Regions from separate parts of the Streptomyces sp. SudanB5_2050 genome, predicted to be linked through region 4. Evidence: riboswitches for the same ligand, from Rfam matches in the RefSeq annotation. Region 4 holds a riboswitch; each other region holds the start of a gene.

What was found. A riboswitch is a leader RNA that binds a small molecule or an ion and turns the genes downstream of it on or off. The one in region 4 is predicted to bind cyclic di-AMP.
Positions count from the first base shown of each region.
Region 1: linked by a shared signal. The riboswitch ahead of ACFZP7_RS29450 (peptidoglycan DD-metalloendopeptidase family protein) and the one ahead of ACFZP7_RS14685 (transglycosylase family protein) in region 4 are both predicted to bind cyclic di-AMP.
Region 2: linked by a shared signal. The riboswitch ahead of ACFZP7_RS20500 (transglycosylase SLT domain-containing protein) and the one ahead of ACFZP7_RS14685 (transglycosylase family protein) in region 4 are both predicted to bind cyclic di-AMP.
Region 3: linked by a shared signal. The riboswitch ahead of ACFZP7_RS25925 (M23 family metallopeptidase) and the one ahead of ACFZP7_RS14685 (transglycosylase family protein) in region 4 are both predicted to bind cyclic di-AMP.

Region 1 is NZ_OZ186760.1:6,677,818-6,681,731, reverse strand. It holds gene ACFZP7_RS29450 (peptidoglycan DD-metalloendopeptidase family protein) at 1-926, opposite strand, end outside; cyclic di-AMP (ydaO/yuaA leader) riboswitch at 931-1,088, opposite strand; gene ACFZP7_RS29445 (tyrosine-protein phosphatase) at 1,514-2,311, shown strand; gene ACFZP7_RS29440 (DUF6126 family protein) at 2,321-2,443, opposite strand; gene ACFZP7_RS29435 (helix-turn-helix domain-containing protein) at 2,440-3,090, opposite strand; gene ACFZP7_RS29430 (aspartate aminotransferase family protein) at 3,193-3,914, opposite strand, start outside.
Region 2 is NZ_OZ186760.1:4,590,228-4,594,141, forward strand. It holds gene ACFZP7_RS20490 (GNAT family N-acetyltransferase) at 1-1,061, opposite strand, end outside; gene ACFZP7_RS20495 (HAD family hydrolase) at 1,327-2,169, shown strand; gene ACFZP7_RS20500 (transglycosylase SLT domain-containing protein) at 2,163-2,654, opposite strand; cyclic di-AMP (ydaO/yuaA leader) riboswitch at 2,660-2,827, opposite strand; gene ACFZP7_RS20505 (polyprenyl synthetase family protein) at 3,563-3,914, shown strand, end outside.
Region 3 is NZ_OZ186760.1:5,809,735-5,813,648, forward strand. It holds gene ACFZP7_RS25915 (pitrilysin family protein) at 1-417, shown strand, start outside; gene ACFZP7_RS25920 (M16 family metallopeptidase) at 414-1,802, shown strand; cyclic di-AMP (ydaO/yuaA leader) riboswitch at 1,994-2,156, shown strand; gene ACFZP7_RS25925 (M23 family metallopeptidase) at 2,169-2,933, shown strand; gene ACFZP7_RS25930 (GntR family transcriptional regulator) at 3,135-3,830, shown strand.
Region 4 is NZ_OZ186760.1:3,312,765-3,316,678, reverse strand. It holds gene ACFZP7_RS14695 (cytochrome P450) at 1-1,237, shown strand, start outside; gene ACFZP7_RS14690 (transglycosylase family protein) at 1,385-2,449, shown strand; cyclic di-AMP (ydaO/yuaA leader) riboswitch at 2,633-2,798, shown strand; gene ACFZP7_RS14685 (transglycosylase family protein) at 2,802-3,545, shown strand; gene eno (phosphopyruvate hydratase) at 3,818-3,914, shown strand, end outside.

The DNA of each region.
Region 1 (3,914 bases), 3.4 Mb from region 4:
TCCGGGGTGGTGCGGATCTCGAAGTGCAGGTGCGGGCCGGTCACGTTGCCGGTGGCACCGGAGAGGCCGACCTGCTGACCCGCCGTCACGGACTGGCCGGCCGAGACGGAGAGGGAGGACAGGTGGGCGTACTGGGCGTAGTGGCCGTCGGCGAGCTGGATGACGACCTGGTTGCCGTAGGCGCCGCCCCAGCCGGCGGAGACGACGGTGCCCGCGCCGACGGCCTTGAGGGAGGTGCCGGTCGGGACGACGAAGTCGGTGCCGGTGTGGTAGCCGCTGGACCACATGCTGCCGGTCTGGTGGTACGGGGTACCGACGGTGCCGCCCGGGACGGGGGAGGTGAAGCCGCTGGTGGTACCGGCGGACTGGGTGCTCTTGCCCGAGGACCCGGAGGACTCGGCGGAGTCGGTGGAGTCGGCGGAGTCGGCGGAGGACGCCTTCGCGGCCTTGGAGGACTTCTCCGCCTCGGCCGGCTCGGCCTTCTCGGCGGAGGACTGCGAGGCCGGCTTCTCCGCCTGGGCGGGCTTCTCGGCGGCGGGCTGCCCGGACTTGGCGGCCGGTCCGTCGATCGAGAGCTTCAGACCGGGGTGGATCAGGGACGGGTCGGCGCCGACGGCCTCGCGGTTGTCCGCGTAGAGCTTCTTCCAACCGCCGTCGACGTCCTGCTCGTCGGCGATCTTCGAGAGGTAGTCACCGCTCTTCACGGTGTACGTGCGCGAGTCGGCGTTCTTCTCGGCGGCGGCCTTCTTCGCCGACGCCGGAACTCCCTGCACGGCCTGCTCGGAGACCGGGTGCGCGGGGGCCGCCTGGGCTGCGGCGGCGCCCATCAGCGGGAGCGCGAGCGCGGCGCCGCCGGTGGAGGCGACGGCGATGGTGCGGGTCAGGCGCATGGCCCTGGTACGGCGGTGCTTACCCTTCGCGGGCATGTCGAATTCCTCTCCGGCGCCTACGAGGTGAGCTGTCGGGTTCGGGCTGGAGATGCCCGGCCGCGTCTGGACGCGGCTTCACCCCGAGCCGTTCCGGGAACCGGAACAGGCATTCGTACCTGTGGGTCCCCCGCTCCTGCCGTGTACGGGTGGTGGATGAGTGCGGGCTCCGGTCGGCGGCAGGATTAGGCGTCCGTCCGGATCGGTGGTGAACGTAAGGGACCAAGACGCACAGGGACAAGCGAGAGGTTGCGTTCACGGGTGTTCCGATTGATCCATTACCGGATTCCGCCGTCACCCTCCGTCGATTCCGGAAGCGTGTTTTCCCGTAAACAGCCATGAAAACCGCGTGAATTACGTGAACATGACGGGCAACGCACCGTCACGGGTATGACGCTGCTCACGCGCTTCCCCGCCAGTCACTCTCATTCCAGAGCGAGTTGGAATCAATGCTGCAATTCGGACAGAAAGCCCAGAAGCGGTGTACTCGGATTACTTCGCCCCCTTGAGGCCGGGGCACCGTGCCGTATCGTCGACTCGTGCCCGTCGGCGAGCGGCGTCGGCGGGGCGGAGTGGGAGGAGCCCCCGTGACGCAGCAGGTGCCGTCGACCGAACCCGAGCTGGCCGGGGTGCGCAACTTCCGGGACGTGGGCGGGCTGCCGACCGTGGACGGCCGGCGGGTCCGCCAGGGGGTGCTGTTCCGCAGCGGCCACCTCGCGCACGCCACCGGTGAGGACGCCGCGTTCCTGGCCTCGCTGGGCCTGCACACGATCTTCGACTTCCGCAACGCGGCCGACCAGAAGCTCGAGGGCCCGGACGTCGAGCTGCCGGGCGTGCGCAACGTGAACCTGCCGCTGAGCGACCCGGCCGACGGCGCCGAGTTCTGGAAGATGGTCCGCGACGGCGACCTCGACCAGCTCCGCTCGATCCTGGCGGACGGCAAGGGAGCCGACCGGATGATCGGCTCCTACCGCTTGATCATCAAGGAGCGCACGGCGGAGCACTCCCGGGTGCTGCACGCGCTCGCCGAGGACAGCGTCCCCGCCCTGATGCACTGCGCGGCCGGCAAGGACCGCGCGGGCCTGTCGATCGCGGTCACGCTGCTCGCCCTGGGCGTGGAGCGCGAGGCCGTCGTCGAGGACTACCTGAAGTCGAACGCCACCCACCGCCGGTACAAGGTGCGTCGCAGCGGCTCCGCCGCCTCGGCCTACTCCCCCGAGGTCATGGAGCTGCTCAGCCCGCTCTTCGACGCGCGCGCCGAGTACCTGGCGGCGGCCTTCGAGACGATCGACGAGACCTGGGGCGGGGTCGACGCCTACCTGGAGCAGGGTCTGCGGATCACTCCGGAGACCCGGGAGCGGCTGCGCGAGCGGCTGCTGGACTGAGCCCGGCGCTCACCGGCTGTTGGCGCCCACCTCGAAGAGCAGGTAGATGAAGCCAGCGAAGACGTGCCCCACGATGAGGTAGATGAACAGCCGCACCCACAGGGCGCGCGGAAACTTGTCCTGGAGGTTCATGGCGTCTCTCCCGAGGCGGGGTGGGTCGTCGTGGGGGCGGGGCCCAGGCACAGCGCGGCCGTCGGACTCTGCAGCAGGGTGTGGACGAAGAGCAGGTCGACCCCGTCGGGGTCCTGGGCGGCGATCCGGTGCGGGGTGAGCGAGTCGAAGTGCGCTCCGTCGCCCGGACCGAGCAGGTGCACGGTGTCCCCGAGCCGCAGGCGCAGCCGGCCCCGGAGCACATGGAGCCATTCCTCGCCCGGGTGGACCCGCACGATGTCGCCCTGGGAGCCGTGCGGCACGTGCACCCGCAGGGCCTGCATGCCGCGGCCGGCCCCGCCGGCCTGCCAGTACGTCCAGCCGCCGGCGTACGTCGGCTCCATGGCGTCGGCCCGGACGACCGCGTCCCGGTCCGGGGCCGTCTCGCCCAGCAGTTCCGAGACGGTCGTACCGTAGACACGGGCGAGCGCGAGCAGCATCGGCAGCGAGGGCTGGCGCTGCCCGGTCTCCAGCCGGGAGAGGTGGGCGGGCGACAGCCCGGCGGCGCGGGCCGCCGCCTCCAGGGTGAGGGCGGCCCTGCGCCGCAGGGACCGCAGCTGCGGTGCCACGACGGACACCGCGTCCGCCGCCGCCTCGGGCGCCGGGGGCCCGGTCTCGTGGGAGGTCATGGCTCCTATTCAGCCCGAACTTTGCCCCACAGGCAATTTTCTTGCCCGAGAGGCAAAATCCGAGGCCGGTGCCCCTCCGGCGACCGGTCGCCGCCTCTGCGGCTAGCGGTTGGCCACCGCCTGTCTCACCAGGGTCTTGCCGAAGTCCCACATCAGTCCGCCGCCGTTGTGCGCGTCGTCCATCACCTCCGTGAAGGCGTCGACGAAGCGGTCGGCGTCCGCCGTGTCGACGATCAGCGGCGGGATCAGCTTGATGACCTCCAGGTGGTCGCCGGAGACCTGGGTCAGGACGTGGTGGCGCTGGAGCAACGGCACCACGACCATCTGCGCGAAGAGTCCCTTGCGCGCCGTCTGGAGCATCGTCCAGCGACTGCGCAGCCCGAGGGACCGGGGCCGGCCGAACTCGATGCCGATCATCAGCCCCCGGCCGCGGACGTCGGCGAGCAGCTCGTAGCGGTCCACCAGCTCGGCGAGCCGGGTCTTCAGCCGCTCCCCCACCGCGGCGGCGTTCGCCACGATCTCCTCGTTCTCCATCACGGACAGCACCGCGAGCCCGGCGGCCATGGCCTGCGCGTTGGACCCGAAGCTCGCCGAGTGGACCTGCACCCGGTCCATCGAGGAGTACACCTTCTGGAAGATCCAGTCCTTGCCCAGCGTGGCCCCCACCGGCACGTAGCCGCCGGACAGCGCCTTGGCGACGCACACCAGGTCCGGCTCGACCCCGTCCTCGTGCTGGAAGGCGTAGAACTTCCCGGTCCGGCCCAGCCCGGTCTGCACCTCGTCGGCGATCAGCAGGGCCTTGTGGCGGTGCAGCAGTTCCTGCG
Region 2 (3,914 bases), 1.3 Mb from region 4:
GACCGGCGCAGCCGGGCCGCGCCCCGCAGTGTCCGTACCGCCAGCGACGCCAGCCGCGGCCTCGCGCGCACGAAGCCGTGCGCGCGGCGCACCGGTTCGCGGCCGAGCCACTGCAGCGCGGCGCCCGCCCCCGGACGCGTCGCCGCGCCCTCGTAGACGGGGAGTTCGCCGGTCTTCAGCGAGTCCTTGTACTCCGCCGGGCCCCGCCCCATGTCGAGCATGCCGATGCCCTCGGCGGCGGCGGCCTCGGCCATCCGCAGGTGCAGGATCAGCCCCGGCGAGTACTTGGCGAAGTCCGGGTCGTACGCCGGGAACCAGCACGCCAGGACCGTCGTCGAGCGCAGCCCGAAGTGGGCGGCCAGGGGACGGCCGCCGGCGTAGAGCACCGACAGGGTGCCGGTGCACTCCGGCGCCCGGGTCCCGGCCAGCCGTCCGACGAGCCGGGTGATCCACTCCTGGGCGAACCGGTCCCGGCGCCCCGTCCTGCGGTACTGCGCCGACTTCCACGCCATGAGCGTGCGCAGCGCGGCCGGATCGCGCTCGTCGAAGACGAAGCGCACGTCCCCGACCTGGCGGCCGAGCCTCCGCTCCTTGGCCAGGGTGGTCTTCAGGAACTTCGGCGACCGCGCGCGCAGCGCCTTCTCGTACGCCTCGTACCCCTGCTCCACGTCGATGACGTAGGTGGTGTGCTCCTCGACGGCGTGCGGCACGAACAGCCCCTGCTCCGCCTCCAGGTTGTCGAAGGCGAAGCTGGACAGGGAGCAGGCCCGCAGCAGCCGGCGGGTGTCCGGGGCGAGGTCCTGGCGCAGCACCGCGCCCTGGCAGTCGGACACCCCGAGCCCGATCGCGCGGCCCTGCCCCAGGGGTCCGCGTTCGTGCGGCAGGAAACCCGCCGCCTCGCCGCCGTCGTAGACCACCGCCACCCGCGCGCGGGGCCGCACCCGGCCCACGACGTCGGTGAACTCCGGTTCCATGAACGGATTGCGCGGAGCCGTCGACTTGGCGCGCAGCTCGCGCCAGCGTTCCCGTTCCCCCTCGCCCAGCTCCTCCGGCCTGAGCACGCGCACACGTCCGCTGTTCAACCCGACCCCCCGATCAAGTCCCCCCTGGACACAAGGAAGGTACCCCCGGGGCCGTCCGGCCGGTAGGTAGCGGGCCATGTTGTTGCCAACCGGTGCACAGGCCCTTAACCGGCTTTAGCCGATGATGTGCCAGGTTTCGGACACGATCGGGCGTCGTCGTGCGTACTCGGACGTACTCGCCGCCACCTCGTTCGGAAGCGGTCGCCGGTGAGTCGGGCAGGTGCCGCGTCCGTATTCTCTGATCATGGACCGCACCGCATATTCACTCGTCGCCACCGACCTCGACGGCACGCTGCTCCGCGGCGACGACACCGTCTCCGACCGGTCGCTGGCCGCGCTGGCCCGGGTGGCCGGCGCCGGTGCGCGGCACCTGGTGGTGACCGGGCGCCCGGCACCCCGGGTGCGGTCCCTGCTGGAACGCCTCGGCTGCACCGGGCTCGCGGTGTGCGGGCAGGGCGCGCAGGTGTACGACGCGGGGGCGCACCGGATGCTGTGGTCGGTCACCCTGGACCGGGAGCTGGCCGAGACCGCGCTCGGCAAGATCGAGGCGGAGGTCGGGCAGGTGCACGCCGCGGTCGACCAGGACGGCGTCGACGGCCTCACCCTCATCGAGCCGGGATACCTGATGCCCCACCCGACGCTGCCCGCGGTGCGCGTCGACCGGCGCGACGAGTTGTGGGCCACGCCGATCAGCAAGGTGCTGCTGCGCCACCCCGAGCTGTCCGACGACGAGCTGGCGGCGACGGCGCGCGCGGTGGTGGGCTCCCTCGCCACCGTCACCATGTCGGGGCCGGGGACGGTGGAGCTGCAGCCCTGCGGCATCACCAAGGCGACCGGGCTGGCGCTGGCCGCCGAGCGCCTGGGGGTGAGCCGGCGGCGGACGATCGCCTTCGGGGACATGCCCAACGACATCCCCATGTTCCAGTGGGCGGCCCACGGCGTCGCCATGGCCGACGCCCACCCCGAGCTGAAGGCGGTCGCCGACGAGGTCACCACGACGAACGAGGACGACGGCGTGGCCGTCGTCCTCGAGCGGATCTTCCCTACGTCCCCGTGCGGCGCGCCGCGGCGCGCCGCGGCTCAGTAAGCGCCGAAGACGTTGTCGATCGAGCCGTACCGGTCGGCCGCGTAGTTGCAGGCGGCGGTGATGTTGGCGACCGGGTCGTACGGGTCCCAGGAGGTGCCCTCGACGTGGTACGCCTGGAAGGTCGGGTCGATCACCTGGAGCAGGCCCTTGGACGGGGTGCCGTTGACGGCGTTGATGTCCCAGTTGTTGATGGCGAGCGGGTTGCCGGACGACTCCCGCAGGATGTTGCGGTGGATGCCCTCGTACGTGCCGGGGATGCCGTGCTGCGCCATGATGTCGAGCGACTCCCGGATCCACCCGTCGAGGGTGTTCGAGTACGTGGTCGTCGCGGTGGCGGCGGCCGGCGCGGCGGCCGGGGTGGCCGCGGAGGCGCTGGTGGCGCCGATGAGCGGCAGGGCGAGCACGGCGGCGCCGGTGCCGGCCACGGCGAGCTTGCGGGCGAGGCGGGCGGTGCGGGCGTGACGGTTCTGACCGTTGGCAGACATGCTTGAGTCCCTCTCCTTACGCCTGCGAGGTGAGCTGTCGGGTTCGGGCGGGGAGGTGCCCGGCCGGGCCCTCGCGGGCACGGCTTCACCCCTAGCCGTTCCGGTGGTGACCGGTACGGCGACTTACCTGGGTCCCCCGCTCCTGCCGGCGAGTGTGTTGGCGGATGACTGTGCGTCCGGGCGGTGGCAGGATTCGGCGTCCGCCCGACAGGCCGGGAACGTATGCGAGAGCACATGTCCGGAACAAGTGCAGGAATCACCCAACGCGCATGTTGACCTTGGTCTGGGGGGTTTGGGGTGCTTGATCCTTTGCGGCTGCCAAGCGTCAACTCGCTTGCGGGGCAAAGGGAGGGCACAGTCGGCGGCCGGGTTGCCTACAGGTGGCGTGAAGTGAGCCAACTCACGGGCTCCAACAAGACGCCCAAATCGGGCATTCAGGCTAAGTGTGAGTCAATCGGCCGCAGGGCGGGAGGGCTTCACGGAGGGAGGGCGGGAGGGCTTCACGGAGGCAGGGTGCGAGGGCTTTACGGAGCGGGGTGTCGGGCCGGGGGTCTCGCCGGGCGGGCTCCGGAATCGGCCGTTGTCCCGTCTCGTGTTCGTCCGTGCGCCGTGCGGGCATGCGTTCGGGACGGAGGGGAGGGCCGGGTGGGTGACGTACTCGGAGTGCGGGCCGTTGGGAGGGGTGATGTGATCTTCGGTGGCGGCTTTCGGCTCCGAGGATGTCGATCAATATCTGCTCATATCTCCTGATCAAAAACATACCGCGCATGATCCGATACCGACCGGCCTGTAACGGTGGGCGCTAGCGGTGATCGAAACGTGACCGGATACGCTGACTTGAGTGGTGGCAGCGACCTATCGACAAACCAGGTAATCGCCAGTAGACACCAGCAGACAGGAGACCCCTCGTGACCGTCGTCGGGCCGTTCGGGCTGAGCGTGCGGGACCAGGCTCTGGAAGCCGATGTCCAGGCCGGATTGGTCGCGGTCGAGGAAGGGTTGCTTGAGGCAACCAAAAGCGAGGTGCCCTTCATCACGGAGGCCGCCCAGCACCTGGTGCGGGCCGGCGGCAAACGGTTCCGGCCACTGCTGGTGATGCTCTCGGCCCAGTTCGGCGACCCCTACGCCCCGGGCATCGTGCCCTCGGCGGTCGTGGTGGAGCTGACCCACCTCGCCACGCTGTACCACGACGACGTGATGGACGAGGCGTCCGTGCGGCGCGGCGTGCCCAGTGCGAACACCCGCTGGGGCAACTCCGTCG
Region 3 (3,914 bases), 2.5 Mb from region 4:
GCGCCCTCCCTGGGATGGCTGGACGTGAAGACCTCCGGCGACGTCGAGGTGCCGGTCATCGAGACCGCCATCGACGAGGAGCTGGCCCGCTTCGCCGAGGAGGGCCCCACCGCCGAGGAGATGGAGCGCGCCCAGGCCCAGCTGGAGCGCGAGTGGCTGGACCGCCTGGGCACGGTCGCGGGCCGCGCCGACGAACTGTGCCGGTACGCCGTCCTGTTCGGCGACCCGCAGCTCGCCCTCACCGCCGTGCAGCGGGTGCTCGAGGTGACGGCCGAGGAGGTCCAGGAGGTCGCCAAGGCGCGCCTGCGCCCCGACAACCGCGCGGTGCTCGTCTACGAGCCCACCGCCCCCGCCGACGAGACCGACGCCGACCAGACCGACGCCACCGACGAGAACGACGAGGAGGCGGCCAAGTGACCGAGCTCGCCACCATGGACTTCCACCCGCAGCCGCAGGCCGGCGAGCCCAAGCCGTGGGCGTTCCCCGCCCCCGAGCGCGGCAGCCTCGACAACGGCCTCACGGTGCTGCGCTGCCACCGCCCCGGCCAGCAGGTCGTCGCCGTCGAGGTGCTGCTCGACGCGCCCCTGGACGCCGAGCCGGCCGGACTCGACGGCGTCGCCACCATCATGGCGCGCGCCTTCTCCGAGGGCACCGACAAGCACTCCGCCGAGGAGTTCGCCGCCGAGCTGGAGCGCTGCGGCGCCACCCTCGACGCGGTCGCCGACCACCCCGGCGTCCGGCTGAGCCTGGAGGTGCCCGCCTCCCGCCTCGCCAAGGCCCTCGGTCTGCTCGCCGACGCCCTCAGGGCCCCCGCCTTCGCGGACGGCGAGGTCGAACGCCTGGTCCGCAACCGGCTCGACGAGATCCCGCACGAGCTGGCCAACCCGGCCCGCCGCGCGGCCAAGGAGCTTTCCAAGGAGCTGTTCCCGGCCGACTCGCGCATGTCGCGCCCGCGCCAGGGCACCGAGGAGACGGTGGCGAACGTCGACTCCGCCGCCGTACGGACCTTCTACGAGAAGCACGTCCGCCCCGCCACGGCCACCGCGGTGGTCGTCGGCGACCTCACCGGCCTGGACCTGGACGCACTGCTCGGCGACACCCTGGGCGCGTGGACCGGTTCCACCGCCGAGCCGCGCCCCGTGCCCCCGGTGATCGCCGACGACCGCGGCCGCGTCGTCATCGTGGACCGCCCCGGCGCCGTGCAGACACAGCTGCTGATCGGCCGCACCGGCCCCGACCGGCACGACCGTGTCTGGCCCGCCCAGGTCCTCGGCACCTACTGCCTCGGCGGCACCCTCACCTCCCGCCTGGACCGGGTGCTGCGCGAGGAGAAGGGCTACACGTACGGCGTGCGGGCCTTCGGGCAGGTCCTGCGCTCCGCGCCCGACGGCACCGGCGCCGCCATGCTCGCCATCAGCGGCTCCGTCGACACCCCCAACACCGGCCCGGCCCTCGAGGACTTGTGGACGGTGCTGCGCACGCTCGCCGAGGGCGGTCTCACCGACGCCGAGCGCGACGTCGCGGTGCAGAACCTGGTGGGCGTGGCGCCGCTCAAGTACGAGACGGCGGCGGCCGTGGCCGGCACGCTGGCCGACCAGGTCGAGCAGCACCTGCCCGACGACTACCAGGCCGCGCTCTACCGCCAACTCGCCGCCACGGGCACCGTGGAGGCCACGGCGGCGGTCGTGAGCGCCTTCCCGGTGGACCGCCTGGTGACGGTCCTCGTCGGTGACGCCGCACAGATCAAGGCGCCCGTCGAGGCCCTGGGCATCGGCGAAGTCACCGTGGTGGCGGCCGAGTAGCACCACGGGTGTGCGGAGGCCCTGGTGACCCGAGTGTCACCAGGGCCGACGTTTGTCCGAATTGAGGGAGAGACAGCCTGTCTGCCCTGTGGCATGCGCTACAAAAAGCCTGTTGCGTTTGAGGATTGAAGGCGGCCCCGCTTAGCGTCTTCCGGGCTGTTCGTCAGGCAGTACGCCGCGCCCGCGGCACCGGACAGTCATCGCCGAGTCCCCGTACGGCGCGAGCCAGGGGAGCCGGGGACCCACCGCAGTCCCTGGGGTGAATCGGACGCCCGCGCGCAGCGAGGGGGTCCGTAGGAGACCTTCCACCTCCGAACCCGTCAGCTAACCCGGTAGGCGAGAGGGAAGGAAAGGACCAGCCTCTACATGGCGTTCACGCGCGCCACCGGGAAGCACCGCCGTCCCAGCCGGATGCACCGCACCACCGCCCGCGCGGCGGGTGTCGCGGCCCTCGCCACCACCGGCGTCGTCGGCACCCTCGCGGCACCGGCGCTCGCCGCCGAGCCCGAGGCGGAGCAGACCGGCATCACCCCGGTCATCAGCATCGGCGACTCCGTGGCCGAGGAGATCGACGCCCAGGCCGCCGCCCAGAAGCAGGCCGCTCTGGACGCCGCCGCCCGGGAGGCGGCGATGGAGGCCGCGCGCGAGCGGGCGGCCGAGGCCGCCGAGGAGGCGCGCGAGGCCAAGGAGCGCGCCGCACGGGAGGCCGAGCGCAAGCGCCTCAACACCTTCGTCGCGCCGATCACCGCCTCGTACGTCTCGACCGCGTACCAGGCCGGCAGCTCGCTGTGGTCCTCCGGCAGCCACACCGGCATCGACTTCCACGCCTCCACCGGCACCACCGTGCACGCCGTCGGCGTCGGCACGGTCGTCGAGGCCGGCTGGGGCGGGGCGTACGGCAACCAGGTCGTGATCAGGATGCACGACGGCACGTACACGCAGTACGGGCACCTCTCGTCCATCGGCGTCTCGGTGGGCCAGTCGGTCTCCGCCGGCCAGCAGATCGGCCTCTCCGGCGCCACCGGCAACGTCACGGGCCCGCACCTGCACTTCGAGGCCCGCACCAGCGCCGAGTACGGCTCGGACATCGACCCCGTGGCCTACCTCCGCTCCCACGGCGTGAACGTCTGACGGCGGGCGGCAAGGCCCCGAAAGCCCCGGCTTCCGAGCCGGGGCTTTCGCATTTCCGCGCGCCCGCCGCCCGTTCGGGCGCCGTCCGAAAAACATCCGGGAAATCCCGTCCGCCGTCGGAATCTCCGCTCGACTGGCCTAGAGTCACTGAACACGTGTCGATCGTCGACGTTTTCACGGGGACCAAGGCGGAGGTCGGGCATGCGTATTCCGGCGCACTCGGTGTGCACGGCGATCCGGGACGACATCGTCGCCGGAGTCCACGGGCGCGGCGGCCGCCTCACCGAGGAGCTTCTCGCCCGCCGCTACGGGGTCTCCCGCGTTCCCGTCCGCGAGGCCCTGCGCACCCTGGAGGCCGAGGGCTTCGTGGTGACCCGGCGCCACGCGGGCGCGTGCGTGGCGGAGCCGACCGAGGAGGAGGCCGCCGACCTGCTGGAGACCCGCGCCCTCCTGGAGCCCCTGGGGGCCGCGCGGGCCGCCCGGCGCCGCACCGAGGCCCACCTCAAGGTGCTGCGCGGACTGGTCAGGCTGGGACGGGACCGTGCCGGGCAGGGGCACGGCGACGACCTGCGCTCACTGGACGGGTGGTTCCACGAGACCCTCGCCCAGGCGACCGGCAGTCCCTCCCTGACGGCCCTGCTGACCCAGCTCCGCCACAAGATCGCCTGGCTGTACGCCGTCGCGGCGCCGGCCGACCCGGTGGAGCGCTGGGCGGAGTACGGCGCCATCACCGACGCGGTGGCCAGGGGCGACGGCGAGCGTGCGCGGGCGCTCATGACGCTGCACATCGAGCGGTCTCTTCCGGCGCACCGGCTGCGGTTCGCCCCCGGCGGTCGGGCGACGGAGCGCGTGAGGAATACGCAACGTGCCGTAAACACGCCGAGTGTCAGGTTTTAACGCGGGGGTCGTATACAAGGAGCTGTTCTCGCCGGGGGGTCGATTTCTGCTGCCTTGAACAATTCCGCGAGCGAAATGGAAGCA
Region 4 (3,914 bases):
CCCGTACCCGGCCTATGCCTGGCTGCGCGAGCACGCCCCCGTGCACCGCACCCGGCTGCCCAGCGGGGTCGAGGCATGGCTGGTCACCCGGTACGCGGACGCCCGGCAGGCGCTCGCCGACCCGCGGCTGTCCAAGAACCCGGCCCACCACGACGAGCCCGCGCACGCCAAGGGCAAGACCGGCATTCCGGGGGAGCGGAAGGCCGAGTTGATGACCCACCTGCTCAACATCGACCCGCCCGACCACACCCGGCTGCGTCGACTCGTCAGCAAGGCGTTCACGCCCCGCCGGGTCGCCGAGTTCGCGCCCCGGGTGCAGGAGCTGGCCGACGACCTCATCGACCGGTTCGCGCAGACCGGGAGCGCCGACCTGATCCACGAGTTCGCCTTCCCGCTGCCCATCTACGCCATCTGCGACCTGCTCGGCGTCCCCCGCGAGGACCAGGACGACTTCCGGGACTGGGCGGGCATGATGATCCGTCACGGGAAGGGCCCGCGGGGCGGGGTCGCCCGGTCGGTGAAGAAGATGCGCGGCTATCTCGCCGACCTCATCCACCGCAAGCGCGCCGCGCTGCCGCCCGAGCCCGGCCCCGGCGAGGACCTCATCTCCGGCCTCATCCGCGCCTCCGACCACGGCGAGCACCTCACCGAGAACGAGGCCGCGGCGATGGCCTTCATCCTGCTGTTCGCGGGGTTCGAGACCACGGTCAACCTGATCGGCAACGGCACGTACGCCCTGCTCACCCACCCCGAGCAGCGGGACCGTCTGCAGACGTCCCTCGCGGCCGGGGAGCGGTCCCTGCTGGAGACCGGCGTCGAGGAACTGCTGCGCTACGACGGGCCGGTGGAGATGGCCACCTGGCGCTTCGCCACCGAGCCGCTCTCCATCGGCGGCCGAGCCGTCGCGGCCGGCGACCCCGTCCTGGTCGTCCTGGCCGCCGCCGACCGCGACCCGGAGCGCTTCACGGACCCGGACACCCTGGACCTCGCCCGCCGCGACAGCCAGCACCTCGGGTACGGGCACGGCATCCACTACTGCCTCGGCGCCCCGCTCGCCCGGCTGGAGGGGCAGACCGCGCTCGCCACGCTCCTGACCCGCCTGCCGGACCTGCGCCTCGCCGCGGCGCCGGACGAACTGCGGTGGCGCGGCGGCCTCATCATGCGAGGTCTGCGCACGCTGCCCGTGTCCTTCACCCCCGTCGCGCGATCGGCCGACCACGGTCCGTCCCCGAAGTAAAAGTGACACGCGCTCAACTTTGTGATCTTCACGTGATCTGCGCGGCATGAACTTGTGACAAGCGATCATCTGCCTATACGTTCACGGATCAGCGTGGCCCGAGTATCACCGCCGCGCGGTCCCCGTCGTCTCGTGAAAGGTCGTCGCATGCTCTCCGGGAACGGTCGTCACCGCCGCCCCCGCCAGGCTCCCGCCCTGGTCGTCGCCGCCGGAGTGACCGGCTCCGCCATCGCGATCCCCCTCCTCGGCGCCACCGGCGCCCACGCGGCCGACGGCGCGAACTGGGACCGGGTCGCCGAGTGCGAGACCGGTGGCGCCTGGAGCCAGAACAGCGGCAACGGGTACTACGGCGGCCTGCAGCTGTCCCAGGAGGCGTGGGAGCAGTACGGCGGCCTGGAGTACGCGCCGAGCGCCGACGAGGCCAGCCGCTCCCAGCAGATAAGAATCGCCGAGAAGATACACGCGGACCAGGGCATCGCCGCCTGGCCCACCTGCGGTCTGCTCGCGGGACTGGGCAACGACTCGGGCGCCCTGGGCGGCGACGGCGCGGGTTCCGCCGGTGACGGGTCGTCGGAGGGCGGGGACGCCTCTCAGGCGCCCACCGCTCCGCGGACGGGTGACCCGTCCGGCTCGACCGGCACCGCGGACTCGTCGGAGCCGGCGGACCCGACCGGTACGACGGACCCGGCCGGTTCGGGCGAGGCTTCCGGATCGTCGCCTTCGGCTTCCCCGTCGGGGACTCCTGACGCCACGTCGACCGGCAAGGGCGAAACGTCCAAGTCGGACACTTCGGCCGAATCCGATGCTTCCGCGAGTGCCGGCTCGCAGGAATCCGGCAGTCCGTCCACAGGCACCACCAAGAACGATGAAACGGACAAGGTGGGGCAGAGCGACGGCACTTCGGCTGCCGGTGCCGAGTCCGGAGCGGGGCGGCACCGCGGCGACAGCGCCGACGAGGGCGCCGAGAGCGGCCGCACGGACGCCTCTTCGGGCCGGCACGCCTCGCGCGGCGACGGCGATGCGCGGGAGGCCGTGGAGGGCTCGTACACCGTCCGTTCCGGCGACAGTCTCTGGGGGATCGCCGACTCCCTCGACCTCGACGGCGGGTGGCGTTCGCTCTACGCCGGCAACAAGGAGGTCGTCGGAGCCGACCCGGACCACATCCTGCCCGGTCAGACGCTCACGGTCACGGGCGAATCGGGCGAAAAGTAGGGGGAGTTCGCGTCACGGTTAGAGGCTGTATGTCCGTTTTGGATCTCGTGAGAGATAGGTCTCAGAAGCCGTGATCGTCTTTGAAAAACCGCGGAGCGCGTGTCTACGGTCATGACCGCTCGCCACCGCGGGCCCCGACAGCCGCAACGCCGAATCCTGCCAGCGGCCGTACGGGAACAGTCGTCGCTTCGAGCGCCGCAGGCAGGAGCGGGGGAACCAAGGTAAGCGCCGTGCCGGGCAGTTGAGCCGGGCGGCTAGGGGTGAAGCCGAGTTCCGCGAGGAACCCGGCCGGGCAACTCAACCGGCCCGAACCCGACAGCTCACCTCGCAGGCGTCGGTGAGGGGATCAACCATGCTGTTTTCCGGCAAGGGCAAGCACCGCCGTCCGTCCAAGGCCACCCGCATCGTCGCCGTCGCCGGCGTCACCGGTGCCGCCGTCGCCGCCCCGCTGATGGCGGCCGGCAACGCCTCCGCCGCCACCGCGTCCGAGTGGGAGACCGTCGCCCAGTGCGAGTCCGGCGGCAACTGGTCCATCAACACCGGCAACGGCTACTACGGCGGTCTGCAGTTCTCCGCCTCCACCTGGGCCGCGTACGGCGGCACCCAGTACGCCTCGACCGCCGACCAGGCGACCAAGGCGCAGCAGATCGAGATCGCCGAGAAGGTGCTCGCGGGCCAGGGCAAGGGTGCCTGGCCGGTCTGCGGCACCGGCCTGTCGAGCGCCGCGTACACCGGCGGCGGCTCCGAGAGCCAGGACAGCGGTTCCTCGCAGTCCTCGCAGTCCTCCGGCAGCTCCGAGAGCGCCGACAGCTCGCAGAGCCAGAGCAGCGGCTCCACCGCCGACCGCTCCACCGAGCAGAAGGCCTCCCGCTCCGACGAGCGCCCGGCCGCCAAGAAGGAGACCGTCACCACCCCGACCGGCAAGAAGGTCGAGAAGGGCGACGGCGAATACAAGGTCGTCAAGGGCGACACCCTCAGCTCGATCGCCGAGGAGCACGACGTCAAGGGCGGCTGGGCGAAGCTGTTCAAGCTGAACGACGACATCGTCGACGACGCCGACCTGATCTACCCGGGCCAGCAGCTGCACCTCAAGTAAGAGGCGGCGGCCCCCGCGACTCCCGCCCCGGTGCGTGTTCCCCCGTACGCACCGGGGCGGGTTTTTCACGCCCCGGAACCACTCGCGATTCCGAACGGGTTTTCGGAAACGTCTTTGTTCCGTTCGGAAACAATTTACTCTCGGTTCTGTCCAGCGGGTGGGCGATCGGCTGGCCGATCGCCCGGAGCCGGTTAGGCTCGGACCCGCAGAGCCGCCGCGGTCCTCGGACCCGCGCGTCACACCGAAGCGTCACATTGAAGAAGGAGATGCTCGTGCCGTCCATCGACGTCGTCGTAGCCCGGGAAATCCTGGACTCCCGAGGCAACCCCACGGTCGAGGTCGAGGTCGGCCTCGACGACGGCAGCACGG